Regions from separate parts of the Tumebacillus sp. BK434 genome, predicted to be linked through region 2. Evidence: riboswitches for the same ligand, from Rfam matches in the RefSeq annotation. Region 2 holds a riboswitch; each other region holds the start of a gene.
What was found. Region 2 has a riboswitch for lysine ahead of EV586_RS13355 (aspartate kinase). Riboswitches for the same ligand answer to the same signal wherever they lie in the genome.

Region 1 (10,689 bases), 230 kb from region 2:
CCAGATCCACAGCCGTCTGGCCGAGCTCGGGCACCAGCTCGCGGTCGTCCAGCTGTTCCAATACCCGACGGTGCGCTCGCTGGCGCAGTTCATCACCGGCTCGAACGAAGAAAACGTCGTCGATGCAGGCAAAAACCGCGCCGATACGCGGCAAGCGATGCGCGACCGCAGACAAGCGCGGTCGAATCGGCGAAAATAAAGCGCTGCCTTTCTGCAAGCAAAAGAGCTTCCCGATGCGGGAAGCTCTTTTTTAGATCAAATATCCCATTTTGCGGGCCTGAACTTCCAGTTCCTCGCGAAATTTCGGGTGGGCGATGGCGATCAAGGCGCGGGTGCGCTCGCGGATCGCTTTGCCTTTCAGCCGGGCGACGCCGTATTCGGTGACGATCATGTCGACATCGTTTTTCGAAGTGGTGACGACCGAGCCCGGGTGCAGGGCGGGGACGATCTTGGAGATCGTGCCGTTTTTGGCGGTGGAGTGCAGGCAGATGATGCCGCGTCCGTTTGGGGACAAGCGCGCCCCGCGGGCAAAATCGGCCTGGCCGCCGGTTGACGAATAATACGAGCCGCCGACCGTCTCCGAATTGCATTGGCCGAGGAAGTCGACTTCGACGGTGGAGTTGATCGAGACGAGGTTGTCGATCTGCGCGAGGACCCGCACGTCGTTCGTCCAGGAGACGGGCAGGAACAACACATCCTGATTGTCATGCAGGAAGTTGTACAGCTTGCGGCTGCCGAGCGCAAATGTGGTGGTCATCTGACCGGGGTAGATCTTCTTGCGGCGTCCGGTGATGACGCCCGCTTCATACAGGTCAACCGCTTTGTCGGGCAGCATTTCGGTGAACACGCCGAGGTCTTTGTGCCCTTGCAGGAAGTTCATCACGGCGTTGGGGATCGCGCCGAAGCCGATCTGCACGGTATCGCCATCCTCGATGAGGCCGGCGATCAGGCGGCCGATCTCTGCATCATGCTCAGTGATCTCCGGCTCTTGCAGGAGCGGCAGTTCGACGTGGTTCTCGACGAGGGCGGCGACTTGGGAGATGTGGAGGACGTTTTTGCCGCGGGTGCGCGGCATGTACTCGTTGACTTCGAGCAGAATCAGCTTGGCGTCGGCGATCAGAGTGCCGATGTAATCACAGTTGGTGCCGATCGAAAAGCAGCCGTCCGCGTCCATCGGCGAGACGGTCGCCATCAGCACACGGTTGCGGGTCATGCCCCGCAGCAGGTCGGGCAGGTCGGAAAAGTGGTTCGGCAGGAGATCGACCCGCCCTGCGCGAAAACCGGGGCGGTCGCCGGCGCCGAGGAACATCGAGATGAGCCGGAGGCGTTCCGGCTCGATCTCGAGGGCCGGGCGCATGGAGAGCATCTGGAACAGGCGGTTGCCTTGCAAGCCGCTGTGCGTGGGCAAGGCATCGAGCAGGGCGGGCGGTTCCCCGGCCGAGAGTGGCACGAGGATGTCGTCGCCCGGTTCGATCAGGCGCACCGCATCTTCCGGGGTGCGGAGTTTGCTTTGATAAGCACTGGTGAGCGTCATGGCAGAAGTCTCCTTATCGGGGTCGCTGGTGGTAGTTTTACACGAAAAAAGAGCCTGATACATCGATCAGGCTCTCGTTCGTGATTTTGTCAGCACCGCATCCAAGTAGTCGGCCAGCCCCTTGCGGTCATGGCCATCGCGCCCGACGGTCGTCTTCGCGGCGGTCATCGAGTTCAAAATCGCCTCTTCCGCCGCTTCTGCCGCCGCGCGAAAGGCGGCGTCGATCTCATTTTCATTCAGCATCTGCAAGCTGACGACCGCATTCGGTTCGTCATGCTGCACCCGGTTTCCCGTCGTAAACCCGATCACCACATCGCCGCTGCCATTCCCGATGAACGACCCGGTGCGGGTCAAGCCCACCGCACAGCGCTTGCTGACCCGTTTTAACTGCCGCTCTGAAAGCGGCAGGTCGGTCGCCAGAATAAAGATGATCGAGCCTTTTTCCGGCGCTTCTGGTGAGCGTTCCAATTCGGCGATCCACGCCCCGGCGGGCATCCCGTGCAGCATGAAATCTTGCTGCCTGCCGAAGTTCGAGAGCACGAGCACGCCGAGCGTATATTCCGTGCTGCCAAGCTCGATCACCCGCGACGCGGAGCCGATGCCGCCTTTCAGCCCGTAGCAGCTCATGCCGGTACCTGCGCCGACGGCGCCTTCCGCAAAGTCGGCAGCGGCGGAGGACAGCGCGACTCGCACATGTTCTTTTTGCACGTGCAAGCCGCGTATATCATTCAGGTACCCGTCATTGCACTCGCCGACCACCGGATTTACCGTCCCGGTGGTCACCCCGATCTCCGGATTCTGCTCCAGCATCACTTCCACCAGCGCATCGCTCACCCGACCGACCGACAGCGTGTTCGTCAGCAGGATCGGCGTCTCGATCGTCCCGAGCTCCTCGATCTGAATCGTGCCCGCCGTCTTGCCGAAGCCGTTGATCACATGCGCGACGGCCAGCACCTTGTCCCGAAACAGATTGCCCCCGTGCGGCAATACCGCCGTTACCCCCGTCTTCACCGGGCCGTCATCGAGCGTGCAATGCCCGACCGTCACGCCCGGCACGTCGGTGATCCGATTGCCGGGACCGGGGCGCAGCGACCCGATCACCACGCCATACTCGCGAATCCGCCCCTTCACCGCTTACACTCCGATCTGCTGGTATTTCGCGCGGTAGTTCCGATGCAGCTTGCGCGCAATCTCGCCCGGCTGGCCGCTGCCGATCTGCCGGCCGTCGATCTTCACCACCGGCATCACTTCCATCGACGTCGACGTCAAAAACGCTTCATCTGCCGCCAGCAGCAAGTCCGGACCAAATTCCTTCTCCTCGACCGGCACCCCGAGCTCCTTCGCGATGTCAAGCAATGTCGCCCGCGTGATGCCGTGCAGGATAAAGCGGTTCGCCGGCGGCGTGATCAGCACGCCGTCCTTGACGAGGAACAGGTTGCAGCTCGACCCTTCCAGCACCACGCCGTCGCGCACAAACACCGCTTCATAGAAGCCGGCATCGGTCGCCTTTTGTTTGGCGATCACGTTCGGCAGCAGGTTGAGCGACTTGATGAAGCAGTTCTTCCAGCGCTCATCGTCGACCAGCGTCACATGGACGCCTTGCTCGCGGATCTTGTCGGAGATGTCGGCAGCCGGACGGATCGTCATCGTCGTCGAAGCCGGCACATCCGGGAACAGGTGCACGCGCTTGGCAATGCCGCGGGTGACCTGCAGATAGACCGCCGCTTCCTGCAAGCCGGTCTTCTCCAGACCTTCCGCGATCAGCGCTTCCAGCTCCGGGATCGAATAGTTCATCGTCAGCAGGATCGCTTCCGCACTCTGCTCCAATCGCACCAGATGTTCACGCATCTTAAACGGCACGCCTTGGTACACGCGAATCACTTCGTACACGCCGTCGCCAAAATTATGACCGCGCTCGTCAATCGGCAGCACCGTTTGATCGACCGGGATCCACTCTCCATTGATAAACCCAATCGCCATCATTCATAACCTCCTCAACCTGCTTCAACTATACAAAAACACACTTCGTGGCGCTTTTCTGAACTCCTGCATCTTCCAGCGAAAAAAACGCTTGCCCACTCCGGTACAGGTATGTATACTTATCAAAGTTATTGAATATCTATTCGCTTATATGAATCACTTGGCATCCAGAAAAAGGGAGGACCTCACAGCATGAAGAAACAAGCACTCGCAGGCGCACTCAGCCTGACCCTGATCACCATGACCCCGTATGCAGTTTTTGCCGACAATCCTGCAGCCGCGTGGACGAATGTGAATGCATACGAAACGCAAGAGACGAACGGCAGCCTGTTCAACCAGCAAAACTACGATTTTGTCAAATACAGCGCCCTCGCGCAAAAGCTCCAAACCCTCGCCAAACAGAGCAACCGCGTCACCGTCAACGTGAGCGGCCAGTCTTCGCAAGGCCGCGACCTGTATACGGTCACCATCTCCGACCCGCAGGCGAAAGGCAAATATGGCTACTACCAGGCGCTGCGCAAACAGATGTTCAAGAACCCGGAGAAAGCGCAGTCGTGGGTGGAAAAGCATGAAGATTTCAAAGTGCCGGTCATGATCAACGGCTCGATTCACGGCACCGAATTTGTCGGCACCGATGCTGTGCTGCAGCTGATCGAGCGGTTCGCGCTGCAAAATGACGCGACCACCAAGGAGATCCTGGCCAACAACATCCTGATTTTCAACGTCGTCGCCAACCCGGACGGCCGCTATGACGGCACCCGCTTCAACGGCAACGGCATCGACCTCAACCGCGACTTCATCACCCAGTCCCAGCCGGAGACCAAACAGACGGTCGATCTGATCACCGAATGGAACCCGATGGTGTTTCTCGATCTGCACGGCTATGTGAAAAACTCGTCCAGCCAGCTCGGCTTGATCGAACCGTGCACGCCTCCGCACAACCCGAACTACGAATATGACCTGTTCTCCAAATGGTCGGTCGCGCAAGCGGAAGCGATGGAAGCGGAGATCCTTTCCAACAAAAAACAGTACAGCGCGAACTACCAAGACCTCGCCAGCGTCTACATTCCGCAGCGCGACGATTCCTTCGGCTGGGACGATTATCCGCCGATCTTCACGCCGATGTACGCGCTGTACCACGGCTCCTACGGCTACACGCTGGAAGCGCCGACCAACGATTGGGACGGTGTGCGCTGGCAATATGATGCGGTGATCGGCGCGCTGAAATACGCCACCCAAAACAAAAAAGCGATGCTGACCGACCAGATCGAAGTGTTTAAGCGCGGGATCAACTTCGACCACCCGTTTCATCAGCAAGGCTTTTTCCCGAACGCTTACCTGCTCCCGGTCAACGCGGCCGACCCGACGGTGACCGAAAAAGCGGTCAACCACCTGCTGCAAAACGACATCACCGTCGAGCAGGCGAAAAAAGCGTTCACCGCAAACGGCAAACAATACCCGGCCGGCACCTACATCGTGCCGATGGATCAGGCGAAAGCGGGTCTCGCCAACACCATGCTCTGGGATGGCGAAGACATCTCGGCCGATACCCCGGCGATGTACGACATCTCCGCCTGGAGCCTGCCGGAATTGTGGGGTTTCGCAGCCGATCCGGTACAGGCGCCGTTTAACGTCCAGACCGCAACAGTCAAATCTGTGCATACACAAGGCGCCCTGATCGGCAAAGGACCGTACCAGATCCCCAATTCCTCTGTGCAAGCGGTGCACCTCGCCAACGAATTGCTGCAGCAAGGCGTGGAAGTCAAACGCGATCAGGCTGGCAATTTCTATGTGCCGAACAGCTCGGTGCTCCTGTCGCAGGTCAAAGCGTCCGGTCTCACCCTGCAGACGGCAGCCGTTCCATCCGATGCCAAACTGCTCGACGCTGTGCAGGTCGCCATCGTCAAAGACGGCGGGATGAACAAAGGCCAGTCCCACTCCGGCACCAAGCTCGCGTTGCAGCGCCTCGGCTTCGCCGTGACCGAACTGCATCCGCGCACGGTGGCTGCCCAAGGCTTGAACGGCTTCGACGCGCTGATCTACAGCGGCACCGAGCGGCTGATCGCGACGACAAACAGCGTCGCCAACGCCGAATTCGGCCTGCAGTCGGCCGAGGAGCTGGCAAAGTTTAAAGCGAACGTCAACGCGTTCGTAGACGGCGGCGGCAAATACATCGCTGTCGGCGCTGGCGGTTCGCTGGCGGCGAAGACGCTCGGCTTGACTTCGGTCGGCGTGAACGTCGGCTCCTCCAACGCAAACGGCATCGTCAAGATCAACTACAGCGATTCGCCGCTGACCGCAGGCTACGGGTCGAACGACATCGGGTTCGTCTATCGCCCGGTCTGGTACACCAATACGGCAGGCTATGCGGTGGATGCGTCCTATGCGAACGAGGGCGGGTTCTTCCTCGCCGGGCATTGGATCAACAGCAAGAGCGCCCAAGGCAAGCCGGTCATCGTGCACGACCCGTCGAAAGAGGTGACCTTGATCGGCCTCGAAGCCGGTTTCCGCGACCATACCGACTACCTGTTCCGACTGTTAGCGAATGCGATTTATGAGTAAACAAACAACCCCGGGAATTGCCCGGGGTTATTTTGTTTTGTAAGAGGAATTTTGATGATAAGGAGGTCTTGGTATCTTTTTTGTAGAATATGGGAGAGTGTTCCGGATCCTGATTCGTGTGGGGGTAGCTGAATGGTTGAGGCGTTTGACATGGACAATTTTCCTTTGGCGACGCTGACCGTTCTGATCGCGCTGATCGCCGCGTATGCGGTGAATGATATCAGCGAGCGGGTCGCCGTCTGTCGCGGCACACAGCGCCGGGCCTGGCTGATGGCAGGCGCGGTGGCGATGGGGTTTGGCGTCTGGACGATGCATTTGATCGGCATGCGGGCCTGCCAGGTGCCGATGTCCGCTTCCTATGATTTTTGGCTGCTCGGGCTGTCGATGCTCGTGTCGGTGCTCAGCTCCTACCTCGTGCTGGTGAAAGTCAAGCGCCGCCGCGGCTTGACGAAGAGCCGGATCTTGCTCGGCGCACTGCTGATGGGGGCAGGCATCGTAGCCGTCTATGTCTTGAACCTGCGCGGCGTGCAGGTCGGTTTTACGATCGAATACGATCTGCCGGCTGCGGCGCTATCGCTTTTGTTTGCCTGGCCGGTCTTGTATCTGGTCTTATCTTTCACGTTCTTATACCCTGAACGCAAACGCCTCGGCAGGCGTCCGCACAAGGTCATCTCGGCTGTGCTGATGGGCCTGTCGTTTGCTTCGATCCATTATGTGACGATGCAGAGCACCGCGGTGCGCCCGGTCGCTGAGCCGGTGACCGAGGCGATTCATACGGCAGACGCCACGCTGTTGTCCTTTTCGCTTGGCATCGCGGCACTGCTGATTCAAGTACTCGTTCTGCTCGGCGCGCTGTTCGACCGTCGACTGGCGCTGCGAAGCGCCAGTCTGTCCGAGCAGCGGCTGCGCTCCTTGTTTGCACACAACCCGTTTGCCGTCTTCATGATCGATATCGACGGCAACGTCACCGACGTCAACGGCGCGGCCGAGCTGATGCTCGGTTACGGCCGGGCAGAGCTGCTCGGCAAATCGTTCAAGACGATCATCGAGCCGGAGACGGTGCAGCTGATGATCGACCGCTTTCGCAAATCGCTGGCAGGAGAAACTCCCAACTACGATGTCAACGTGCAGCACAAAAGCGGCGTCCGCCTCGACCTGCGCGTGACCAACGTGCCTTTGATCATCGACGCCCGCATCCTCGGCGCCTACGTGATCGCCGAGGACATCACCGAGCAGAAGCGGGCGCAGGAGCTCTTGCACCGCTCCGACAAGCTGACCGCCGTCGGGCAGCTGGCCGCGGGAATCGCCCACGAGATCCGCAATCCGCTCACGGCGATCAAAGGCTTCACTCAACTGCTCAAAGAAAAGGCAGAGCATAGCAGCGAGTATTACGACGTCATCCTCTCCGAGCTCGACCGGGCCAATCTGATCGTCAGCGAGTTCCTGCTGCTTGCCAAGCCGCAGTCCTCCAAGTTTCGCCCGGCCAGCCTGGATCACCTCTTGCTTCTGATCGTCACCTTGCTCGAACCGCAGGCGATCTTAAACGATGTGCGCATCGTCACCCGCTTTCAGTCGGTGCCCGAGGTGCACATCGAAGAAAATCAGATCAAGCAGGTGCTGCTCAACTTGCTGAAGAACGCGATCGAGGCGATGCCGGACGGGGGCGAGCTGCTAATCGAGCTGGGACCGTGCGGAGCGGAACAGGTGTGCATCCGCCTGACCGACCAAGGGATCGGCATCCCGGAAGAGCAGCTGCAGAAGCTCGGCGATCCGTTTTTTTCCACGAAAGAAGAAGGCACCGGGCTGGGCCTGATGGTCTCCTTCAAGATCATCGAGGACCACGGCGGCAGGCTGGAGATCCAGAGCGAGGTCGGCGTCGGCACGACGATCGATGTCCTGCTCCCGGTGACGCCACTGTCTGACATCGAGATCGAAATGCAACCGCTGGTCTTCTGACCGGCGGTTTTTCACATCTGTGAGAAATTAGCTCTTGACTAGATTGAAAGTCGATCCGTATACTAAGTCTCGTTGTGTAAACTTCATTGTCAAAACTTCATACACCCTCATCTACAAGGTGGGGTAGAGGTTGCGGTGCTGATCAGTACGCGGCGGGAGGTGCAAGGACACCTGTGAACGCCCTGGAAAGGCAGCATTGCCGAAGTTTGCGGCCGTCTTTGCGGTCAGCAGGCTGGGGCCGGGCTCGAACAGGGCCGGAACTGTCACGGGAATGCTGCCAACTTCCCGTGGAGAGCTATTTCCAACAAAGGCGATAGGTGCGGGTCATGGAAACATACACCGTCTGGCGGTGTTTTTTTATGCCCACCTTCCTTTGTTAAGCCAAAGGAGGAACGAAACGAAATGTCCCAAAAAAACCTCGGATTTTGGGTGCTGACCGCGCTGGTCATCGGCAATATGGTCGGCTCCGGGATCTTTATGTTACCGCATAATCTGGCGCTGGAAGCGTCTCCGGCGGCCGTGCTGTCCGCTTGGGTGATCACCGGCGCCGGCGTGCTGCTGACGGCGCTGGTATTCGGCAACCTGTCACTGCGCAAACCGGAATTGAACGGCGGACCGCAGATGTACGCGCGCGCGATGTTCCGCGCCGGAACCGGCCGCTCGCGCTTGTCCGGATACATCGTCGCCTGGGGCTATTGGCTGGCCAACGCGACGGGGAACGTGGCAATCATCACCACCTTTGCTTCGTACCTGTCGACGTTCTTCCCGGTGATGACTTCGCAGGCCGAGCTGTTCCAGATCGGCTCCTACGCGGTCAAGGCGGGCAACCTGATCACCTTCCTCGTCTGCACGGCGATGCTCTGGCTGATCCATACGCTGGTGCTGCGCGGGGTGGAAGGGGCAGGCAAAGTCAATTTCGTCGCCACTGCCGCCAAAGTGCTCGGCTTCCTGTTCTTCATCATCGCCGCGCTGTTCGCTTTCCAAAAGGCGAACATCCTGCCGCTCGTGCAGCCGCGCATCGACGAAGGCACCCAGCAGGCGGTCTCCTTGTTCGGCCAGATCAATGGCGCGGCGATCTCCACCCTGTGGGCGTTTGTCGGCGTCGAATCGGCGGTCGTCTTCTCGTCCCGCGCCCGCAAGCAGTCGGACGTGAAAAAAGCGACGATCACCGGTCTCGTCATCGCCTTGGTCATCTACATGGGCATCACCGTGCTCACGATGGGCGCACTGACGCAAGACCGGCTGACGGCAACCGAAAAGCCGCTCGTCGACGCGCTGGTGTCGGTGGTCGGCACGCCGGGGTCTTCATTGATGGCGATCCTCGGCCTGATCTCACTCTCCGGCTCGATGATCGGCTGGATCATGCTGTCGTCCGAAGTGCCGTTCCAAGCGGCCAAGCAAGGCCTGTTCCCGCGTTTCTTCCTGAAAGAGAACCAAAAAGGCGCGCCGGTCAACGCACTGATCGTCTCCAACCTGTTGTCGCAAGTGTTCATTTTCTCGACGATCTCCGAAAGCGTCGCCGGAGCGTTTGGCTTTGTGATCACCGTCGCGACCCTGTCCTACCTTGTGCCGTATATGATCGCTTCCTTATACCAATTGAAGCTGACCCTGACCGGTGAATCGTATGAAGGAGCGTCGCAGAGCCGCACCGCCGATTTCCTGATCGCCTTTTTCGCCACCGTCTACTCGGCGTGGGTGATCTACGCCGGCACGTCCGATATGAAAACGTTCCTGCTCGGTGTCGGCATGCTCCTCACCGGTCTGATCTTTTACCCGTTTGTCAAAAAAAGCACGTCCCGCTAAGGCGGGGCGTGCTTTTTTTGTGTCTCGACGAGCAGATCGACCGCCTTTTTCAAGAGGGCTGCGATCGCGATATAGATCGGAAAGGAGTAGTAGTATTCCCAGTGATGCAGCCGGTACATCCCGCGCCAGGCCAAAAACGGTTCTAAGACAAACGAGAAGATGCCCGAAACGATGGTGGCGGCGATCAGATAGCGTGCCCACGGCCCGTACTTCTGATACACCCAGAGCAGCACCACCGGCAGCGTGACAAAGTCGAAGATAAAAAAGGGCGGAATCAGCGGTACCAGACGGTCGGGATAGCCCCACAAGGCCAGCGAAGTCCCCAGCACGTCCAGAAAAGAGGAGCACAGCGCAACAAACGCCCCGTACAGCAGGACTGGCACAACCCGTTTGCGGTCGACGATCTTCCAGCAGATCGTCCAGGCGGTCAGCATGACGATCAGCAGCATCCACCAGTTCAGAGAAAACAGATCGTCCTGTTTCCATTGTGCAAGATCGATCTCTTTCAACTGCACTTGTTTCTGGTACAGATCCTCATAAGAAGGCTTAGACATGCGAAGCACCTCCCCGCACCGGCTGGGTCAGCCAACGGTAGATCACGTAGATGAGCAAAAAATACACATATTGATTCAAGGCCGAATGCCAGAGCGTCCAGCTGTCACGCATCGAAAGCACCTGAAAATAGAGCAGCGCCCGCATATAGCCGCACATCACCAGCACAAACAGCGCGGTATAGAGAGACAGGAGCACGAAGTGTTTCCCTTTTGGATGGTAGGGTCGGGGGAGGAATTGGATATAAAAATAAGCTGCGGTCGACCAGATCGTCAGGTTGGCGAGCATCGGGATCCAGATCG
Region 2 (10,689 bases):
AGCGGAAGGGTGGCTGGTCGCGACCACCTTGACCTCCCGCCAGCTGCTCGACCTGCCCGTGCCGTTTGTGCTGCGCAAAATCATCGCCGCCTGCAAGAAAGCGGAGCGGCAAGGGGCGCAGATCATTGGCCTTGGCGCCTTAACTTCGGTCGTCGGGGACGCCGGCATCAGCGTCGCCCGCCAGTTGTCGATCCCGGTGACGACCGGCAATTCCTATACGGTCGCCACGGCGATTCAGGCGACCTGTCAGGCGGCAGGACTGATGGGCATCGACCTCGGTCGCGCCAATCTCTGCGTCGTCGGCGCAACCGGGGCGATCGGCGCGGTCTGCGCCCGGATGATGGCGGCCTCGGTCGGTCGGCTGATTTTGACGGCACGCAACGAGGAGAAGCTGGAAGGGCTGGCCGGGCTGATTTTTTCCGAGTCCGCCGTGCTCGCCGACATTCAGCCTGACCTGCGCGAGGCGGTGCGGGAAGCGGACATCGTGCTCGCCGTGTCCTCAGCGGCGGAAGAGCTGATCCATCCGGAAGACTTGAAGCCGGGCGCGGTGGTCTGCGATGTGGCGCGCCCCCGCGATGTGTCGCGGCGGGTGGCGGCGGAGCGCGACGACGTGCTGGTCATCGAAGGCGGCCTCGTCGAGGTGCCGGGCGGCTGGGAGGGCAAGCCGTTTTCGTTTGGCCTCCCGCACGGGATCGTCTACGCCTGCATGGCGGAGACGATGCTCCTCGCGCTGGAAGGGCGCTATGAATGCTTTACGCTCGGGCGCTCGATCGGCGTGGAGCAGGTGCGCGAGATCGATGCGCTGGCCCGCAAGCACGGCTTCCAGCTGGCGGCCTTTCGCTCGTTTGAACGGCTGCTCTCCCCGGAGCAGATCGGCGGCATCCGCCAGCGCGCCGATCTGAAGCGCAAGAAAAAAATCCTTGCCCCGTAAATTCGGGCAGGGATTTTTGTTCGTTTCAAAGAAATGGATACGAGCGAAGAATTAAGAAAAATCGACAGGCACATGCGTGCCCGGCTGCAGCGAGTCTTTCGGCATCTTCACGCGCAACATGCCGTCTTGATAGCTCGCCTCGACCCGGTCTGGCACGACGGCGACCGGCAGCGGCACGGAGCGGGAGAATTTGCCGTACATCCGCTCGCTGTAAAACAGGTCATCTCCTTCCTTTTCCGGCAGTTCGCGGGTCACTTCACCGCGGATGGTGATCATCGTGCTCTGCACGCGCACATCGAGATGCTCCGGGTGCCTGAGTCCTGGGACCTCCGCCAGCACGACGACATGGTTGGGGGTCTGGCGCACTTCCACGCGCGGGCCGAGCTCGCCGTAGGGCAGCAGTTTGTGCAGCATCGGCAGCACCTGCTCTTGGAAAAAATGGTTCATGTCACCACTCCTCTCTCTGTCGGTTCGCTGTAATAAGTTTGTGGTATGATGGTTGAGAACCACATATAGTATGGATACAAATCGATTCTGCACATACGTGCTTTTGCGAATGGAGATGGGGGGACCCTCATGGCGATTCAAAATGCCACCGATTCGAATTTTAACGAATTGATCGCGCAAGGAACGGCAGTTGTGGAGTTTTGGGCGCCCTGGTGCGGCCCGTGCCGGATGCTGGCCCCCGTTCTCGATGAGCTGGACCGGGAGCTCGGATCGAAGCTCCGGGTCATGAAAGTCAATGTAGACGAGTACGGACAGCTCGCTGCGCGGTTTCAGGTGATGAGCATTCCGCTGATCGTGCTCTTTAAAAACGGCAAGCCGGTGGAGAAAATCCACGGTTTCCAATCGAAAAAGGCCCTGCTCGACACGATCAGGCCGCATCTGTAAGCATCGCGCACAGGCGGTGCTTTTTTTGTGGTATGATGTAGGGATGAGGAGGGGGGAGGTCTATGGACACTCGCGAACAGATTCGTGAAAAGCTGAAGCTTCTGCCCGACAAACCGGGCGTCTACCTGATGAAAAGCCACGACGGCGAGATCATTTACGTCGGGAAAGCCAAAGTCTTGAAGAACCGCGTGCGCTCCTATTTCAACGGCGCGCATTCCGGCAAGACCCAGTTGCTCGTCTCGAACATCGCCGATTTCGAATATATCGTCACCAACACGGAAGTCGAGGCGCTGGTGCTGGAAGGCACGCTGATCAAAAAGCACCTGCCGATCTACAACATCAACCTGAAGGACGACAAGGCGTACCCGTATATCAAGATCACCGCCGACGAGCATCCGCGGCTGGAGATCACGCGCCGCGTGCAAAAGGACAAGGGCAAATACTTCGGCCCGTACCCGAACGCCAGCGCCGCGACGGAGACGAAAAAGCTGCTCGACCGGCTGTATCCGCTGCGCAAATGCAAGACCTTGAAAGACAAAGTCTGCCTGTATTATCACATCAACCAATGTGTCGCTCCATGCGAATATCCGGTCGAGCCGGAGACGTATGCGGGCATGATCAAAGAGATCTCCAAATTCCTCAACGGCGGCCATGAGGAGATCAAGAAGAACCTGCAGGACAAGATGATGCAGGAAGCGGAGAATCTGAATTTTGAGCGCGCCAAAGAGCTGCGCGACCAGATCGCGCAGATCGACCGCGTGATGGAGAAGCAGAAGGTCGACTTGCACGACAACGTCGACCGCGATGTGTTCGGCTATCACGCCGATAAAGAATACATGTGCGTGCAGGTCTTCTACATGCGCCAGGGCAAGATGATCGAGCGCGCGGTGGAGATCTTCCACTACCACGGCGACGAGATGGACGATTTCCTCTCGTATGTCGCCCAATTTTACATCGACAACCACGACCTGCCCCAAGAGATCCTCCTGCCGCGCGAAGGCGAAGGCACCGAGCTGATCGGCCAGTGGCTGACTTCGGTCAAAGTCCGCTACCCGCAGCGCGGCTCGAAAAAGCAGCTCGTCGACATGGCGAACGAAAACGCCCGCATCGCGCTGGATGAGCGGTTCAAGCTGATGGACCGCGACACGTCGCGCACGGTGAAAGCGATCGAAGAGCTCGGCGAAGTGATGATGATTCCGACGCCGCGCCGGATCGAAGCGTTCGATAACTCAAACATCCAAGGCACCGATGCGGTGGCGGCGATGATCGTTTTTGACGACGGACGTCCGAACAAAAAGGAATACCGTAAATACAAGATCAAGACGGTGGAAGGCCCGAACGACTACGCCTCGATGCAAGAGGTGGTGCGCCGCCGCTACACCCGTCTGCTCAAAGAAAATTCCCCGCTGCCCGACCTGATCGTCATCGACGGCGGCAAAGGGCACATCAACGCCGCGCTGGAAGTGCTCGAAGACGAGCTCGGCCTCGACATCCCGGTCTGCGGCCTGGCCAAAGACGAGAAGCACCGCACGTCGCAGCTGTTCCTCGGCCACGACCCTGTGCCGGTGTCGATCGACCGCAGTTCGCAGGCGTTTTATCTGCTGACCCGCGTGCAGGAGGAAGTGCATCGCTTTGCGATCACCTTCCATCGCCAGCAGCACGGGAAGAATGCGATCCGCTCGATCCTCGACGACATCCCGGGCGTCGGCGAAAAGCGCCGCAAAGAGCTGCTCAAGCATTTCGGGTCGCTTCCGGCGATCAAAAACGCGCCGGTCGAAGAGTTTCGCAAAATCGGCATTGGCGATAAGTTGGCGAAAGAAATTCTTGCCTATCTTGCACAAGTTTAGACCCTGTGTTAGAATGAGGGGCAGTTAAACAATTTAAGATTACAAATCTCATCTCTTATGAGGTGAGTAGAGGCGCGTTGCATCATCAGTACCGCGGGGAGAGCCCGAGAAGCTCTGGGAACCGCTATGGGAAAGGGATCATCGCCGAAGTCTGGGCCTGTTCACGGAAGGCGCACGGCTGGGTCTGCATTTAAGAGATGCAGAACTGTCACACAGGAGCGACCCAACGCCTGTGTGGAGTACTATCTCACATTTCGGGGGAGAGAGGGGATCACCACGACTATGCGCAGCCATAGAAGGACATCCTTCTACTGGCTGTTTTTATTTGCGTGACTCTCCGTCCTGTGAGACTGAAGTTCCCGAAAATTCAAGAATGGGAGTGGAGAAACAGTGGCGTTGATCGTACAAAAATATGGCGGCTCTTCGGTCGCCAACCCGGAGCGCATCAAGCGCGTGGCGAGCCGGGTGGCGGAGACTGCACAAGCCGGCAACCGAGTGGTGGTCGTCGTTTCGGCGATGGGAGACACCACCGACGATCTGATTGGATTGGCCGCACAGCTGACCGGGAATCCGTCGGCTCGCGAGATGGATATGCTGCTCACCACCGGCGAGCAGATCTCGATCGCTCTTCTGGCGATGGCGGTGCAGACGCTCGGACTGCAAAGCGTCTCGCTGACCGGAGGCATGGCCGGCATCAGCACCGAAGCGGTGCACGGCAAGGCGCGCATCACCGGCATCGACCCGGCGCGGATTCACCGTGAACTGGAGGCGGGGCAGGTGGTGATCGTTGCCGGATTCCAAGGGATGAGCGAGCTTGGCAACATCACGACGCTTGGCCGCGGCGGATCGGATACGACGGCGGTGGCGCTGGCCGCTGCGATCGGCGCCGACCTCTGCGAGATCTACACCGACGTCGACGGCGTATACACGACCGATCCGCGCGTGGTGAAGGCGGCGAAGAAGCTCGACCGCATCTCCTATGACGAAATGCTTGAACTCGCCAACCTCGGCGCCGGGGTGCTGCATCCGCGGGCGGTGGAGTTTGCGAAACAATATCACGTGGCGCTGATGGTGCGCTCCAGCTTTAACAAAAACACCGGGACGCTGGTCGAGGAGGAAGCTCAGATGGAACAGGGAATGATCGTGCGTGGCATCGCCCACGATATGAACGTGGTCAAGGTGTCGCTCGTCGGCGTGAAGAGCCGCATCGGCAACTTGCATCAAATCTTCCGCGCGCTGGCGGAAGCGTCGGTCAACGTCGACATCATCGTCACGTCGGTGGCGCATGAAGGGGTGTCTGACATCTCCTTCACCATCGAGCACGGCGACTTGGACACGGCCGTTCCGGTGCTGGAGAGCCTGCTGCCTGAATTTGGCGGGGCCGGTTTGGAAATGGAAGAAGATCTGGCGAAAGTGTCGATCGTCGGTGCCGGCATGATCTCCAATCCGGGCGTTGCCGCGCAGATGTTTGGCGCGTTGGCGGAAGCGGGTATCGGGATCAAGATGGTCTCAACGTCGGAGATCAAAGTCTCTTGCGTCATCGACAGAGCGCACGCCCATGAAGCGGTGCAGGTGCTGCACTCGACGTTCGGTCTGGACAGCGCCGAGACGGCCATCGTGTCCGGCTTGAGCGGGAATGAGTAAAAGAGGAATTGACAGCCGTTTTTTGGCATAGTAAGATATAGAAAATCTTGTTTGACAACTCAATAGATCAACTCTTATCGAGAGCGGCGGAGGGACTGGCCCTGTGAAGCCCGGCAACCTCGTTTGTGTACCGACACAAGCGAAGAGGTGCTAAATCCAGCAGACTTTTAGAGTCTGACAGATAAGAGGTGCGGAGTCCGATAAATGGAACCCCCTCTTCAATTTGAAGCGGGGGTTTTTGTTTTGCCCCTGTGACAGGAAACGGAGTGAACACAGCGTGGCATTGATCGTACAGAAATTTGGTGGCACCTCGCTTGCCGGGCCGGAGCAGATCCGGCAGGCAGCCTGTCGCGTGCAGGAGACGGTGCGCAACGGCTATGAAGCGGTCGTTGTGGTCTCGGCGATGGGACATACGACAGATCAACTCCTCGGGCTGGCCGGGCAATTGACCGATCAGCCTTGTCGCCGCGAGCTCGACATGCTGCTGGTGACCGGGGAGCAGGTCTCGGCAGCCTTGCTCGCCTTGGCCTTGCAAGCGCTCGGCGTGCCCAGCGTGTCCCTGAACGGTGCGATGGCGGGGATTCGCACCGAAGACTTGCACGGGGAGGCGCAGATTCTGAGCATCGACCCGCTCCGCATCCGGGCGGAGCTGCAGGCCGGCCGGGTGGTGATCGTGACCGGATTTCAAGGCGTGAACCCGGCCGGCGACCCGACGACGCTCGGGCGCGGCGGTTCGGACACTTCTGCGGTGGCGCTGGCGGCCGCCTTGAAGGCGGAGCTGTGTGAGATCTGCACCGATGTGGATGGGGTCTACACCGCCGATCCTAACGTCGTGCCGACCGCCCGCATGATCGATCGCCTGAGCTATGAAGAGATGCTGGAGCTGGCGACCGGCGGCGCGGTGGTGCTCCATCCCCGGGCGGTGGAGACGGCGAAAGCGAATCGGGTGCCGGTCACGGTGCGCTCCTCGTTCCATGCCGGAGCGGGCACATGGATCGGTGAAACAAAGGAGGAAGCGGGACGATGAGCGTGCTGCAGATTGGCGCAGTGGAATTGGAAAGCGGGGCGGTGCTGCCCGATGTGGAGATCGCGTATGCGGCGTACGGTACGCTTAACGAACGCGGCGACAATGCGATTCTCGTCTGCCACGCCTTGACCGGAGATGCGCAGGCCGACCAGTGGTGGGCGCCGCTGATCGGACCGGGGAAGGTCTTGGACATCAATCGGTATTATGTGGTCTGTTCGAACGTGCTCGGCGGCTGTGCAGGCTCGACCGGGCCCAAGACGCGCCCGGCGTTCCCGACGGTGACCATCCGCGACATGGTCGCGGCGCAGAAGCGCTTGCTGGAGCAGCTCGGCGTGCGTTGCCTGCAGTTGGTGCTCGGCGGCTCGATGGGCGGGTTGCAGGCGATCGAATGGGCGGTCAGCGATCCGAAGTTCGTGCGCCGCTGTGCCCCGATCGCGGCGTCTGCAAAGCTCTCGGCGCTGGCGATCGCTTACAACCACGTCATGCGTGAAGCGATCCTGATCGGCGGCCCGGCCGGCTTTGCCCTGGCCCGCAAGATTGGCATGATCACCTACCGTTCCTTTGACCTGTTCGAAGCGCGCTTCGGGCGCGAGGTGAAACATCCGCAAGCGCCGCTTGGCGAGACGGTGTTTCAGATCGAAAGCTATCTCGAACACATGGGGCAAAAGCTGCTCGGGCGTTTTGATGCAAGCTCCTACCTTTGCCTGCTCCAAGCGATGAACCTGCACGACATCGGACGCGGGCGGGGCGGAGAGATCGAAGCGCTGAAGCGGATCGAAGCGGATGTGCTGTGGGTCGGGATCGACACCGACCACCTCTATCCGCCGCAGGAGCAGAGGTCTTGGGCGAGACGCCTGGCCAGACTGGGCAAAAACGTCACCTATCGCGAGCTGTACTCGGAGTACGGACACGACGCCTTTTTGGTGGAAGGCGAGCAGTTGAGCGCGCTGATCGAAGAATTCTTGGCGGAAACGGGAGGGAATTGACATGAAAAAACAGGTAAAAGTAGGTTTGCTGGGACTGGGCACGGTAGGCGGCGGGGTGTATAAGACTTTGCTGAAAAACAGAGTGACGATCCTCGAGCGCACCGGCTGTGCCGTGGAAGTGGTCAACGTCCTCGTCCGCGACCGTGAGAAGGAGCGCGGCTTTGTGATCGATGACAAGGTGCTGTGTTTGGAGCCGCAGGAGCTGCTCGGCGATGAGCAGATCGACATTTATATTGAAGTGATCGGCGGCATCCATCCCGCCAAAGAGATCATCGAAGCCGCCTTGACCAGTAAGCGCCATGTGATCACCGCCAACAAAGAGCTGATGGCCAAACACGGCGCACAGCTGCTGCGATTGGCTGAGCAAAACGGCGTCCATTTGCTGTTCGAAGCGAGCGTCGCCGGAGGCATTCCGGTCATTCATATGCTGCAAGGCTACCTGACTGCCAACCGCGTGCATGAGATCTCCGGCATCTTGAACGGCACGAGCAACTACATTCTGACCGAGATGACGAAGACGGGGCGCAGCTTCCCCGAGGTGCTGGCCGAAGCGCAGGCGCTCGGCTATGCGGAAGCCGACCCGACCTCCGACGTCGAAGGATATGACGCCGCCTACAAGTTGGCGATCCTGACCAACCTCGCCTACGACGCCTGTGTCGAGGTCGAGGCGATCGACCGCCAGGGCATTTCGGCGATCTCCGGTCACGACCTGCTGCTCGCCGAGCGGATGGGCTATGCGGTCAAGCTGATCGGCCATGTGCAAGAGCAGGACGGGGCGGTGCAATTGTCGGTCAAACCGCGCTTGCTGCCGTCCGCTCATCCGCTGGCCCGCGTAGGCGATGTGTTCAACGCTGTCACCTTGCGCGCCGATGTCGTCGGCGACCTGACCCTGATCGGCCGCGGGGCGGGCGAGCTTCCCACGGCGAGCGCGGTGATCGAAGACCTGACCGCCCTGCTCACCCAAGGAGACACCATCCGCCGCCCGAGCTGGAAGCGCCCGCTGGCCGCAGCCGCGAAACGCCCGGAGCAGACCGGCTGCTACTTTCTGTCCCTGACTTCCTGTCCCGAGCAGGCACAGGAGCTGGCTCTGGCTGTGCAGCGCGCGGTCGAGTCGGCGGGCGGTCTGGTCGCCGACTACCGCACGGCCGTTGCAGCCGATGGCCTGCACCATGCGTGGCTGTTAGGGGGAGTTACGGAAGAGCAAGTGCACCGTACGGTCGAATATAGCTCGCAAATCGTCGCTGAGCCGCTGTCGACGCTTCTTTTGAACGTTGAAGGGGAAATCAAGACAGGTGTAAAATGGGAGGCAGAAGCTTCGGGATACGAAACGAACGCCCGTTATGCGTAAAAGCCGGCCGAATCGCGCAATCTGAATAGGTGAGAGTTGACAACTGCGTAGGAACTTGTCGCATTTGACAGTTTCTTGACATTACTTCTACTAAAACAGTACAATTTATGTTGCGTTGATTCGGCCGCCCGAGCCCCTCCGGGTCATGGACGGGACGGTCAAAGGAAGCAAAGGGGGGCGCCTTATCGCATCGTCATAAGGGGAGTACGGAGAGAAAAGAGAAAACACCGACTGTGAATTCGTTCGTTCACAGGTATCTTGGAAGGAGGATCGACAAGTGGCCAACAAACAAGTTAGCCGAGAGTTCTTATTTCGCCGCTTGCACTCGTTGCTCGGCGTCATTCCGGTCACATTGTTCCTGGTGATGCACCTGACCATCAACTCGTTCGCCACGAAAGGCGAGCAGGCATTTAACGACAAGGTGGGCGTGCTCGAGACCATGCCGTTTTTGCCGTTTATTGAATTCGTTTTCATTTTCCTGCCGTTGATCTATCACGGCGTCTATGGCATGTATGTCGCATATACTTCGGGCTACAACGCGAACAAGTATTCCTGGGGCCGCAACCTCATGTTTGTCTTGCAGCGCACGTCCGGCGTATTCACTTTTATCTTTGTGATCTGGCATCTGTGGACGACCCGCTTCTCAGGCGATGCTCCGTCCTTTGACATGGTCGTGCAGATCGTGAGCTCCCCGGTCGGGTTCTGGTTCATGATCATCGGCACGATCGCAGCAGTGTTCCACTTGGCAAACGGCCTGTGGGGCTTCTTCATCCACTGGGGCGTCACGGTCGGCCCGCGCGCGCAACGCGTCTCCGCGTATGTGCTGATGGGTCTGTTCATCGTGCTGTCCGCAGTCGGCACATCTGCTCTGATCGCTTTCCGCGACGCAGTAGCGTAAGTTAGCCTAAGGGAGGAAACGCAATGAGCAACCAACGTGTTGTGATCGTCGGCGGCGGCCTTGCGGGCCTGATGGCGACCATCAAGGTTTGCGAAGCCGGGATTCCGGTCGATCTGTTCTCGTTAGTACCAGTAAAACGTTCTCACTCCGTGTGTGCCCAAGGCGGCATCAACGGCGCGGTCAACACCAAAGGTGAAGGCGACTCGCCGTGGGAACACTTTGACGATACCGTCTACGGCGGCGACTTCCTCGCGAACCAGCCTCCGGTCAAGGCGATGTGCGATGCGGCACCGGGCATCATCCACCTGATGGACCGCATGGGCGTCATGTTCAACCGCACACCGGAAGGTCTGCTCGACTTCCGCCGCTTCGGCGGCACCAAGCATCACCGCACCGCATTCGCAGGCGCAACCACCGGCCAGCAGCTGCTCTACGCGCTCGACGAGCAGGTGCGCCGCTTCGAGTCCCAAGGCCTCGTGCAGAAGTACGAAGGCTGGGAGTTCGTGCAGGCGATCCTCGATGAGGAAGGCACTTGCCGCGGCATCGTGGCACAAGACCTGCGCTCGATGGAGATGCACTCCTTCACGGGTGACGCTGTCATCCTCGCGACCGGCGGCCCGGGCCTCGTGTTCGGCCGTTCCACCAACTCGATCATCAACACCGGCACCGCAGCATCCGCTGTGTACCAGCAAGGTGTAAAATACGCCAACGGTGAGTTCATCCAGATCCACCCGACCGCGATCCCGGGCGACGACAAGCTGCGCCTGATGTCCGAGTCGGCGCGCGGCGAAGGCGGCCGCGTCTGGACGTACAAAGACGGCAAACCGTGGTACTTCCTCGAAGAAAAGTACCCGGCATACGGCAACCTCGTGCCGCGTGACATCGCGACCCGCGAGATCTTCCATGTCTGCGTCGACCTTGGCCTCGGCATCGACGGCGAAAATATGGTCTACCTCGACGTTTCGCACATTCCGAAAGAAATGCTCGACGTAAAGCTTGGCGGTATCATGGAGATCTACGAAAAGTTTGCCGGTGACGACCCGCGCAAAGTTCCGATGAAGATCTTCCCGGCCGTTCACTACTCGATGGGCGGCATGTGGGTCGATTACGACCAGAT
Region 3 (10,689 bases), on a different contig from region 2:
CGCAGTCCTGGGACCCGGAGACGGCAAAAGGGACGGCGAACATCCAGATCAACGAAGTGATGTACCAAACGGGCGGCTATGACGCGACCCGCGAGTATGTCGAGCTGTACAACCCGAACAACGTCTCGTATGACCTGACCGGCTATAAGCTGTCCAACAAATCGGGCAATTTCACCTTGCCGTCCGGCACGGTAATCCCGGCTCATTCCTTCCTGATGGTCGGCAAAGACAGCGCCGGATTCTCCGCCTACAAAGGCTTTGGCCTCGACGTGACCGGCATGACACTGACCTTGACCAACACCGGCGACAACCTGCTCTTGAAAAACAGCGCAGGCACCACCGTCGACAATGTCGCCTGGTACAACTATGTGACCAACTGGTCCCTGTACACCAATGACGGCCAAGTGCTGTCCCGCAAGTCCCCGACGCTCGACACGAACTCGCCGAGCGACTGGATCGTCACCACACCGAACCCGAAGCAATAACTAGCAAAAAGAGCATCCCATGTGGGATGCTCTTTTCTGTTTACAGGAACTCGGGACAATAGCCGGGGACCCCGGTATAGAAACAGTGGTTTTTGAAGGCAAATTGATACTGGGTTTTCGGCGACCGCGGCATTTTCGCCGTGCAGGCCGCCCGGTAGCGCCTGCCAGGCGACGGGTTGTAGAACCACAAGGAGCGGCGGGCCAGCTGGTCGATGCGGCCGTTGGTCAACTCCCGGGCGCGGCGCAGGTCTTGCGCCGTCGGGCGCATCTTGTAGATCTCCCCGTTCTGCACCGGTTCGAACGGTGAGCGCTGCGGTCCAAACTTCCCGTAGACCGCGATCGGGATGGTGCGAATGTTGTGAAAGTCAGGCCTGCAGTCTGCCACAATCCGATTGACCAACACGCTCCCGACCAACTCTTGCCCGCGCCGTCCTTCCCCACGGGCTTCTGCCTGCATCAACTGCGCTAACAAGCGGAGGTGCGCGCTGTTCGCTTTCACTCTGCGCATCGGCATCTCTTCACCCTCTATCGTCTCAGATACGATCAGGATATTGACCTGCCTGCCAATCGGTCACCCTTATTTCCATGAAAATAAGATTTTCTTCCAGCTCTCGACAAAAAAGCCGCCGGAGCCGCTTATGCAGCGGCGCGACGGTTAAAGAAGGTCGAGATGACAGGCCAGATCGGCTGCACAAAGCCGATCACGCTTTGGAAAATTCCAAAGAACTGAACGATACGCGGCAGAAAAGAGAACAGTAAAGCCATGCAAACCCCTCCTTTCTTCTCTATGCTATGCCAAAGAAAGGGGACTTGCCTTCCGCGCTTGACCTGTCCTGTGGCGCTTACTTGTTCGTCAAAACGCCGGTGCCAAGCCGCGCCGGGATCCTATCTTGCGCGATCAGGTCGTCGTGGCTCTCACGCTGGACGACGAGATCGGCCTGCCCATTTTGCACGAACACCACGGCCGGGCGGGCGATGCGGTTGTAATTGCTCGCCATCGAGTAACCGTACGCGCCGGTGCAGGACACGGCGAGGATGTCATCCGCTTTGACCGGCGGCAACTGCACATCCCAGATCAGCATGTCGCCCGACTCGCAGGCCTTTCCCGCGATGGAGACGAGCTCTTCGGCCGCGTCGTTCGCGCGGTTGGCGAGCATCGCTTCATACACGGCCTGGTAGAGCGCCGGGCGCGGGTTGTCGGCCATCCCGCCGTTGACGGAGACGTACTTGCGCACGCCCGGAATGTCTTTCGTCGAACCGATCGTGTAGAGCGTGGTGCCGGCAGCGCCAACGATCGAGCGGCCCGGTTCGATGACGATCTCCGGGTACGAAAGCTCCAAGCGGTCGAACGCGGCGGTCACCGCCTTCGTGATCGCGGCGATATACGCTTCTGCCGCCAGCGGCGTGTCTTCTTCCGTGTAACGGATGCCAAAACCGCCGCCGACATTCAGCTTGTGCAGATCGTTCGCGCCGAGACTGCGGACACACTCGCCGAAGAACGCCGAGACGATGTCGACCGCTGCCGTGAACCCGTCCGTTTCAAAAATCTGTGACCCGATGTGTGAATGCAGGCCTATCAGCCGGACGCCCGGCGTGTCCAGCGCCGCTTGCACAGCGCGCTTCGCCATGTCCCCTTTCATGTCGAAGCCGAATTTCGAATCTTCCTGGCCGGTCGAGATGTATTCATGCGTATGAGCCTCCACTCCCGGCGCCAAGCGGAGCAGGATGTCGGCGATGACGCCTTTTTCGCTGGCCAACGCGCCGAGCAGTTTTAATTCGTGGAAGTTGTCGACCACAAATTCGCCGATGCCGGCGTTCAGGGCCAGTTCGATCTCATCCGGGCCCTTGTTGTTGCCGTGGAAATGGATGCGCTCCGCCGGGAAGCCGGCTTGGAGCGCCGTGTAGAGTTCACCGCTCGACACGACATCGAGAGCCAGCCCTTCTTCGTCGATGATGCGGCACATCGCCAGCGTGCAGAACGCTTTCGACGCATAGGCCACTTCGAAGCGCAGGCCCGATTGTTCAAACGCCCGCTTGTAGGCGCGAATCGTCTCGCGCATCATCGCCTCGTCGTAAACGTACAGCGGCGTGCCGTACGTCTTTACCAGTTCCGTGCTGTCCACGCCGCCAATCTCCAAATGCCCTTGCTCATTGATGCGACTCGTCCCGTGCAAATACATCTTGTGTTTAGCTCCTCTCCAACCTCTCAAACCCGTTTTTTTCCAGCCAGACAACAAAAAAACGGCCGGCGTCAAAGGGAGTGCGCCGACCGTTTTTGGATTTATCGAAATCGAACAGAATCATCCAAAACCAGCTCTGATCCCCTCAACTCATGAAGTAGCGCATCACCTGCAGAACACAATGGCTCTAAGGTGACAGTCCGACACTTGTTCAATGTCGACCCAGCAGGGAACCCGATGGCAGGCACTCTGCTTCGGCGGTCAGCCTTTCCCACATTCATCATCAGTGTGCCATCACTTCAGAAGTGGTACTCATCTTACCCGCGCCTCTACCCCACTCGTAAGAATGAGGTGTCGTCGTATTTAATTATATTCGATTATAGCAGGATTGTTCGGTGCTGACAAGGATTGTTGTCCCTAGTTCGGCTGCCTATCTTTGTCTTTCGGCCGCACGATCGCCGGGCGCTGGTTCTTGTATTGCATCGGCGTGCGGACGATGATCTCCCACAGCGCTTTCAAGTTGAGCGGCAGCAGCGGCCAGAGGTACGGACGGGTGACCGACTTGGTGCGGGCGAGCAGGATGAACCACAAGGCGACCGCCGCGACCAGCCCGTACCAGTCCAAAAACGCCACCGCGAGGATGAAAAACATCCGCGACAGCCGGTTGGCCATCGACAGCTCGTAGCTTGGCGTCGCAAACATCCCGATCGCCGCCACCGCCAGATACAGGATCGACTCCGGCGAAAACAGCCCGACTTTGACGGCGATGTCGCCGATCAGCACCGCCGCGATCAAGCCCATCGCGGTGGCCAATGGGGACGGCGTGTGGATCGCCGCCATCCGCATCATGTCGATCCCGATGTCGGCGAGCAAAAACTGCAGGATGATCGGGATCGCCCCCACTTCATCCGGTCCGAGGAAATCCAAGGGCACAGGCAGCCATTCGCGGTGGACCAGCGTGAACAAGACCCAGAGCGGGATCAGGAACAAGGAAGCCAGAATCCCCAAAAACCGCACCCAGCGCACATAGGCGCCCACCGCCGGGTTCTCGCGAAACTCTTCAGCGTGCTGCACATGGTGGAAGATCGTCGTCGGCGTGATCATGACGCTTGGCGAAGTGTCCACGTAGATCAGCACATGCCCTTCCAACAGGTGCATCGCCGCGACGTCCGGGCGTTCCGTATAGCGCACAATCGGGTACGGGTTCCAGTTGTTGCGCTTGGTCAGCCACTCCTCGACCGACTTTTCGGCCATCGGCAAGCCGTCGACATCGATCTTCTCCAAGCGGGCTTTGATCTCGTCGACCAGCGTGTCATCCGCAACGTCCTGCAGATAGGCGACACAGACGTCCGTCTTCGAGCGTTTGCCGATCTTCATCGTCTCCATGCGAAGCCTCGGGTCACGGATTCTCCGCCGTGTCAGCACGGTGTTTTGCACCAGCGTTTCCACAAATCCGTCACGCGAGCCGCGCACGACCCGCTCCAGCTCCGGCTCGGCCGGCGTGCGCGCCGGATAGCTGCGCGCATCGATCACCAGGGCCTGATCGAACCCGTCGACGAGGATCACCGTCTGGCCGGACAAGATCGCCGTGATGATCTCATTGGTTTTGTTCTGTTTCTCGACCTGCGTGTGCGCCAGATACGTCCCGGCCAGCTTTTCGATCGTGTCGCCCGCCAACTGCTCGCGCTTCAACTGTGCCAGCAACCGCAGCACGTCGTCGATGATCCCGTCTTTGATAAATCCGTTGATATAGAGCAGGCAAAGATCGTGCCCGGCAAACGACATCTGGCGCTTGATCATGTCATAGCTCTCCCCGATGCCGAGCACCTTGTCAAAAAACTTCAGGTTGCTGTCCAGCCGTTTGTCCAACTGCAAATCCTGGTCGGACGGCGGGATATCGGTTTTCTCAATGATCCGCGGCATGGTCATATCCACTCCGTTTCAGAATTTCTAGGATCGCAGCTTTGGTGATCGGCGCGCCTTTTGCAAAGTGATCGCGGCCCTGCATCTTGCCGATGTCGCCGACACCGACGATCATCGGCACGTCGCAGTCGGAGAGCACATCGACCGTATCACCGTAGATCACCATGTCACCGCTGTGCGCAGCCAGGCCGTCTTTGTCGACCGCGTCTTCGATCATCCGGCAGTTCTGGTCGATTGAGAAATCGACAGACACTCCATCGACCATCGGCGTATTGGAAGCAACGGCGATCGCCCCCAGCACTTCGATGTTCGGGTGGTTGGAGACGTATTCGAGAGCCCGCTCGCCATAGCCGTAATCGCCGTTGCCGTTGTCATCGAACATCACCAGCACCGGATCGTGTTTGGCATGTTCGATCAGCCGAACCAACTGCTGACCGCTCAGCGGGCTCGGGTTGCCGGATGAACGGGAGATGACGCGGCACCCCACTTCAGCCGCCACTTTTTCGACCGCTTTTCTTGCGACCTGATCTCCATCTGTGATCAAAATGACTTTGCGCTTCCCCATCGATCCGTCACCCCTTCGGTCAGATTGTCAGTACGGTATCAGCCCTTCGGCCGGAACAGCAGCGCCGCCAAGAAGGAAAACACGATCGCGGCGGAAATGCCGGCCGAGGTCACTTCGAAGATCCCGGTGATGATGCCAACCATGCCGCTGCGGTGCGCTTCGGCCATCGCCCCGTGCACCAGCGCGTTGCCAAATGACGTGATCGGAATCGTTGCGCCGGCCCCTGCGAATTTGATCAATGGCTCATACAAGCCGAGCCCGTCGAGGATCGCCCCGAACACCACCAAGGACGTCATCACATGTGCCGGTGTCATGTTGGTCAAATCCATCATCAACTGGCCGATCACACAGATCAGACCGCCTACGACAAACGCCCATAAAAACGTGATATCGATGTCCATCTAGACCCACTCGCCCCTTTCGATGACCACCGCGTGCGCCACGCAAGGGATCGACTCCCCTTGCTGGGTGGACAGCGGGGAGAGCAGCGCTCCGGTCGCACAGACCAGGATGCGGTTCAGTTCCCCGCGCTCCATCCGCTTGAGCAGGTGGCCGTACGTGACGACTGCGCAGCAGGCGCAGCCGGAACCTCCGGAGAACACTTCGGACTGATCCGGGTCGAAGATCAGGATGCCGCAGTCTTTGAACCGGTCGCCGAGAAATAAGCCCTCTTCTCTCTCGAACAGCTCTTCGGCAATCTTGTGCCCGACCCGTGCCAAGTCCCCGGTGATGATCAGGTCGTACTCGTCCGGCGTGCGCCCAGTATCTTTAAAATGCCGCGCGATCGTATCGACAGCGGCGGGCGCCATCGCCGGCCCCATCTCAAACGGTGACTTCACGCCAAGATCCACCACCTTGCCAATCGTCGCATGCGTGATGCGCGGTCCGTTGCCGCTCTTCCCGACGATCGCCGCTCCCGACCCGGTCACCGTGCATTGCGCGGTCGGCGGCTTCTGCCCGCCGTATTCGGTCGGGTAGCGGAACTGGCGCTCGGCCGTCGAGTTGTGCGACGAAGTGGCCGCCAGCGCATGTGTGGCAAATCCGGCATCCACCGTCATCGCCGCCAGCGCCAGCGATTCCATCGATGTTGAGCAGGCGCCGAACAGCCCGAGAAACGGCGTGCCCAGCGTGCGCGCGCCAAAGTTAGCGGTGACGATCTGATTGAGCAGGTCACCGCCGTACAGCACGTCGATCTGCTGCGCCTGCAGGTTCGCTTTTTGCAGCGCGGTCAGGCAAGCTTCTTCAAACAGGCGGCGCTCCGCTTTTTCCCAGGAGTCCTGCCCGATGTAATTGTCAGGATGCACCGTATCAAACTCTTGGCCGAGCGGCCCTGCTCCTTCTTTCGGGCCGACGACCGCACCGCTGGCCACCAGCACCGGCTGCGACTTGAACTCCCATGTCTGCTTCCCGATCAGCCCCATCGTCTAAACACCTCCAAGACATGTCCTACATCACCATCGTGAAAATTTGTTTGATCAGCGCGATGACAAAAGCTGCCACCGTCCCGAACACGATGACCGGCCCGGCGACTTTAAACATCTGACCGCCGACGCCGAGCACCAGCCCTTCGCTCTTGTGCTCGATCGCCGCCGCTGCCATCGCATTGGCGAAACCGGTGACCGGCACGGCCGAACCGGCACCGGCCCACTGCCCAATGCGGTCGTACACGCCAAGCCCGGTCAGCAACACGGCGATAAACACCATCACCGCCACGGTCGGATTGCCCGCCGTCTTTTGATCAAAATCAAAATAGGCTATAAAAAACTTCTGCACAAACTGACCGAGCAGACAGATCGTTCCGCCGACGAGAAACGCCCGGATGGTATTGGCGAACACAGGCCGTTTCGGCACATGCTTTTGGGTCAGCTGTTTATAATCTGACTTCGCCTTGGGTCCCTGCTTCATGGCGCATGCCTCCCTTGTCATTAGCACACCTTTCGTAATCCTATCTTTCCAAGGCACAGGCTGGGCTATGAAAGAAAAAAGCAGGCACCTTTTGGAAAAGGTGCCTGCTTGTTCACACTCGTTTGGCGTTCGTGATCCGGTCGTATTTGACGGCTGTTTGTTCCCACCAGACATATCCTCCCGCGCTGACGGCGAGAAGAGCCAGCAGGACGGCCACCCAGACCACGCGGCGCTTTGTCGTTGTACCTCTCTCCTCCATCCACCATCACCTCGCTGTACGATACTTGAAGTAGTATGGAGCAGAATGGCAGAACTTAACCGAGCTGGTCACGAATTATCTGTAAAATCTTTTTCTCCAGGCGCGAGACCTGCACCTGCGAGATGCCGAGCACTTCGGCGACTTCCGCCTGCGTTTTGTCCCGGAAGAACCTCATGAAGACGATCAAACGCTCCCGTTCGGGCAACCGGGCCAGCGCATCGTGCAGCGCCAGTTTGTCGAACCATTTGTTTTGCGTCTCGTCGGAGATCTGATCCATCAAGTAGATCGGATCGCCATCATTTTCGAAGACGGTCTCATGGATCGACGCCGGCTGACGCATCGACTCCAGCGCAAACACCACTTCGGTCGGCTCCATGCCCATCGCCTGCGCGACTTCGTTGATGTGCGGCTGCCGGCCCAGCTTTTTGGCCAGCTCGTCGCGGGTGCGGCGCACCTGCCTTGCAGTCTCCTTCAGCGAGCGGGAGACTTTCACCGTCGAGTCGTCGCGCAGGAAGCGCTGGATCTCGCCGATGATCATCGGCACCGCATAAGTGGAAAAGCGCACATCGTAGGAGAGATCGAACTTGTCGATCGCTTTCATCAGCCCGATGCAGCCGATCTGGAAGAGATCGTCCGCTTCGTAGCCGCGGTTGAGAAAGCGCTGGACAACCGACCAGACCAGCCGCTGGTTGGAGACGATCAGCGACTCGCGGGCACTGTCATCGCCGGCTTGGGAGGACGCGATCAGTCCTTTGACCTGCTCGTCCGTATATTTCTGATGCGGGGCAGTTTTCTCAATTGCCATCCTGCATCCCCCTAGTGGTTCGCGACAGAGTGGCTTTTTAGACGTTTGACCAGCCGTACCCGGGTGCCCACTCCGGGTCTGCTCGTCACTTCGATCGCATCCATGAAGTTCTCCATAATCGTAAAGCCCATGCCGGAGCGCTCCAGTTCCGGCTTGGAGGTGAACAGCGGCTGGCGCGCTTCTTCCACGTCTTCGATACCGCGGCCGTTGTCTTCGATCACCAGCTCGATCGTGCCATCGACGATGGCGCAGGTGATCAGCACCGTCCCGTCCTGTTCTTCGTAGCCGTGGATGATCGCGTTGGTCACCGCTTCCGAGACGACCGTCTTGATCTCCGTCAATTCCTCAAGCGTCGGGTCGAGCTGCGAGATAAACGCGGCGACCGAAACGCGGGCAAACGATTCATTTTGCGAGCGCGAGGCGAATTTCAGCTCCATGAAATTGTCCATTACGCCACCCCCGTCTCAGCAAGCGCCTGCGATTCGCTCGAATAGATCCGCAAGATCTTCAGCATTCCGGAGAGCTCGAACAGCTTTTTCAGCTGGTCGTTCACCGAGCAGAGCGCCATGCGCCCGCCCGCCTGCGTCACGCGCTTATAACGGCCGAGAATGACCCCGAGGCCGGAAGAGTCCATAAAGCTCAAGTCTTCTAAATTCAACACGAGGTGCTCGGTCAGGCCGCGGTCCAATTCCGCTTCCACCCGGCTGCGCACCATTTCCGCTGTATGATGGTCAAGTTCACCCGAGAGCCTCACAATCAGCGTATCGCCGCGAACGTCTGTGGAGATTTGCAACATTGTCGTCCTGCCTCCTTGAGGAAAAAATTGCTGTCTTGTCCCCCTATTTCTACTGTGAAGAAAAGGATTCCTGCCCCTCGACAAAACGTCTGTTCAATCCCGAAAAGCCGCCAAAATTCGCATGTGCAGCGTACATTTACAGCCGTCTTGCCGCCTGCTGCACCGGGTCCCAGACCCCATTGTGCGGCGGCGCGTAGGCCAGATCGAGGTCGAGCAGCTGCTCGGCTGTCATCCCGTTCCACAGCGCCGTGGCGATCACGTCGATGCGCTTGTCCGCCCCTTGGCGCCCCACAGCCTGTCCGCCAAGCAGCCTGCCGTCCTCCGCGCGCACGACCAATCTGATGTGAAGCGGCATCGCATCCGGATAATAGCCGGCATGCTGCAACGTCTTCAGCGTTACCGTCTTGTGCGGAATCTGTTCGGCGACCGCTTCCGCTTCTGACAGCCCGGTGCGGGAGGCGGTCAGGTCGAACACCTTCAAGATCGACGTGCCGAGCACACCGCGGTATTCCTCTGTGCCGCCCGCCATCTGCTTGCCCGCGATGCGGCCCATCTTGTTGGCATGCGTGCCGAGCGGAATGTAGTCATCGCGGTTTTTCACACGGTGAAACTGGGTCGCAACGTCACCGGCCGCCCATATATTGGCATGGCTTGTCTCCAGCTTCGGGTTCACCTGGATCGCATCGCGCACCGACAGGGTCAGCCCGGCCTCTTTGGCGAGCTCCGAGTTGGGAACGATGCCGACGGCGACCAGCACGAGGTCGGCCGGATAGGAACCGCTTTGGGTCTGCACCTCGGTCACGCGCCCGCCGGTACCGGACAAGCCGGTGATCTCTTCCCCCAGATTCACTGCGACACCGTGCCGCTCCAGCTCGGCGCGGAGCAGCTCGGCCAGCTCGGTGTCCCACGGTCCGGCAACCTGGTCGCCGCGGTTTATGACGCGCACCGATTTGCCTAAAGCATGAAAAGCTTCTGCCATTTCCAATCCGATGTAGCCGCCGCCGATCACCACCGCCTGTTTGACATGGCTTTGCTTGGCGTACGCGATGATGCGCTCGGCGTCGGCCAGCGTCTTCAGCGAGAAGACGCCGTCGAGAGCAGCGCCTTCCCAGTCGGGCAGGACGGCGCGGCCGCCGGTGGCGATGAGCAGTTTGTCATAGGGGTGCTCCGCCTCCATTCCTGTCTCGAGGTCACGGACGGTCACTCTCTGCCGCTTGGGATCGATCGCCACCGCCTCGTGGAGGATTGTCGCGTTCATGTTGTATGTTTCCTGAAACGCCTCGCGCGTGCGGGCGATCAGCTGTTGCGCCGAAGAGATAGAACCGCCGATGTAGTACGGCAGCCCGCATTGGGCGTACGAGTAGGTTGTGCCTTTTTCGAAAATTGTGATGCCAGCTTTCGGTTGGGCCCGCCTGATCTGCATGGCGGCACTCATCCCGGCGGCATCTCCGCCGATTACGACAAAACGGTCCATCGTTGTCACGCTCCCTGTCATGGCATTACGAATTACCATTGTAGCCACAGGCAGCCTGTTTTAAACGATGGACCGTTGCTTTTTTGAACAAATCTAATTCAGCACTTTTTTAAACAGTTTGTCAATCTCTTCATTAAAGAGCGGGCCTTGCACCATCTGCACGATCTTGCCGTCCTTGTCGATCAAAAAGGAGGTGGGAATGACCAGCACATGGTATTGGTCGGACACTTTGCCTTCTTCATCGAGCACATTCGGGAACTCGACGCCGAATTTTTTTAAAAACGCTGCCGAGACGGA

Region 1: it holds a riboswitch for lysine, as region 2 does, so the genes downstream of both, EV586_RS12350 (amino acid permease) here and EV586_RS13355 (aspartate kinase) in region 2, are expected to answer to the same signal.
Region 3: it holds a riboswitch for lysine, as region 2 does, so the genes downstream of both, lysA (diaminopimelate decarboxylase) here and EV586_RS13355 (aspartate kinase) in region 2, are expected to answer to the same signal.

What each region holds. Positions count from the first base shown of each region.
Region 1 is NZ_SLXS01000004.1:199,179-209,867, forward strand. Features, by position in the region: gene EV586_RS12320 (non-ribosomal peptide synthetase) at 1-199, shown strand, start outside; gene EV586_RS12325 (acetyl-CoA hydrolase/transferase family protein) at 251-1,534, opposite strand; gene EV586_RS12330 (DmpA family aminopeptidase) at 1,601-2,665, opposite strand; gene dat (D-amino-acid transaminase) at 2,669-3,514, opposite strand; gene EV586_RS12340 (M14 family zinc carboxypeptidase) at 3,707-6,076, shown strand; gene EV586_RS12345 (ATP-binding protein) at 6,227-8,032, shown strand; lysine riboswitch at 8,149-8,338, shown strand; gene EV586_RS12350 (amino acid permease) at 8,435-9,835, shown strand; gene EV586_RS12355 (CBO0543 family protein) at 9,832-10,389, opposite strand; gene EV586_RS12360 (hypothetical protein) at 10,382-10,689, opposite strand, start outside.
Region 2 is NZ_SLXS01000004.1:428,313-439,001, forward strand. Features, by position in the region: gene EV586_RS13335 (shikimate dehydrogenase) at 1-931, shown strand, start outside; gene EV586_RS13340 (Hsp20/alpha crystallin family protein) at 983-1,378, opposite strand; gene trxA (thioredoxin) at 1,508-1,822, shown strand; gene uvrC (excinuclease ABC subunit UvrC) at 1,885-3,669, shown strand; lysine riboswitch at 3,729-3,922, shown strand; gene EV586_RS13355 (aspartate kinase) at 4,060-5,313, shown strand; SAM riboswitch class I at 5,385-5,501, shown strand; gene EV586_RS13360 (aspartate kinase) at 5,591-6,340, shown strand; gene metX (homoserine O-acetyltransferase MetX) at 6,337-7,326, shown strand; gene EV586_RS13370 (homoserine dehydrogenase) at 7,328-8,674, shown strand; gene EV586_RS13375 (succinate dehydrogenase cytochrome b558 subunit) at 8,952-9,572, shown strand; gene sdhA (succinate dehydrogenase flavoprotein subunit) at 9,596-10,689, shown strand, end outside.
Region 3 is NZ_SLXS01000001.1:1,070,176-1,080,864, forward strand. Features, by position in the region: gene EV586_RS03630 (phospholipase D-like domain-containing protein) at 1-485, shown strand, start outside; gene EV586_RS03635 (cell wall hydrolase) at 526-999, opposite strand; gene EV586_RS21555 (hypothetical protein) at 1,122-1,250, opposite strand; gene lysA (diaminopimelate decarboxylase) at 1,328-2,665, opposite strand; lysine riboswitch at 2,816-3,005, opposite strand; gene EV586_RS03645 (spore germination protein) at 3,083-4,588, opposite strand; gene spoVAEA (stage V sporulation protein SpoVABEA) at 4,572-5,153, opposite strand; gene spoVAE (stage V sporulation protein AE) at 5,192-5,554, opposite strand; gene spoVAD (stage V sporulation protein AD) at 5,555-6,574, opposite strand; gene spoVAC (stage V sporulation protein AC) at 6,600-7,058, opposite strand; gene EV586_RS20975 (hypothetical protein) at 7,171-7,317, opposite strand; gene sigF (RNA polymerase sporulation sigma factor SigF) at 7,373-8,122, opposite strand; gene spoIIAB (anti-sigma F factor) at 8,134-8,571, opposite strand; gene spoIIAA (anti-sigma F factor antagonist) at 8,571-8,918, opposite strand; gene EV586_RS03685 (FAD-dependent oxidoreductase) at 9,055-10,392, opposite strand; gene EV586_RS03690 (TlpA family protein disulfide reductase) at 10,486-10,689, opposite strand, start outside.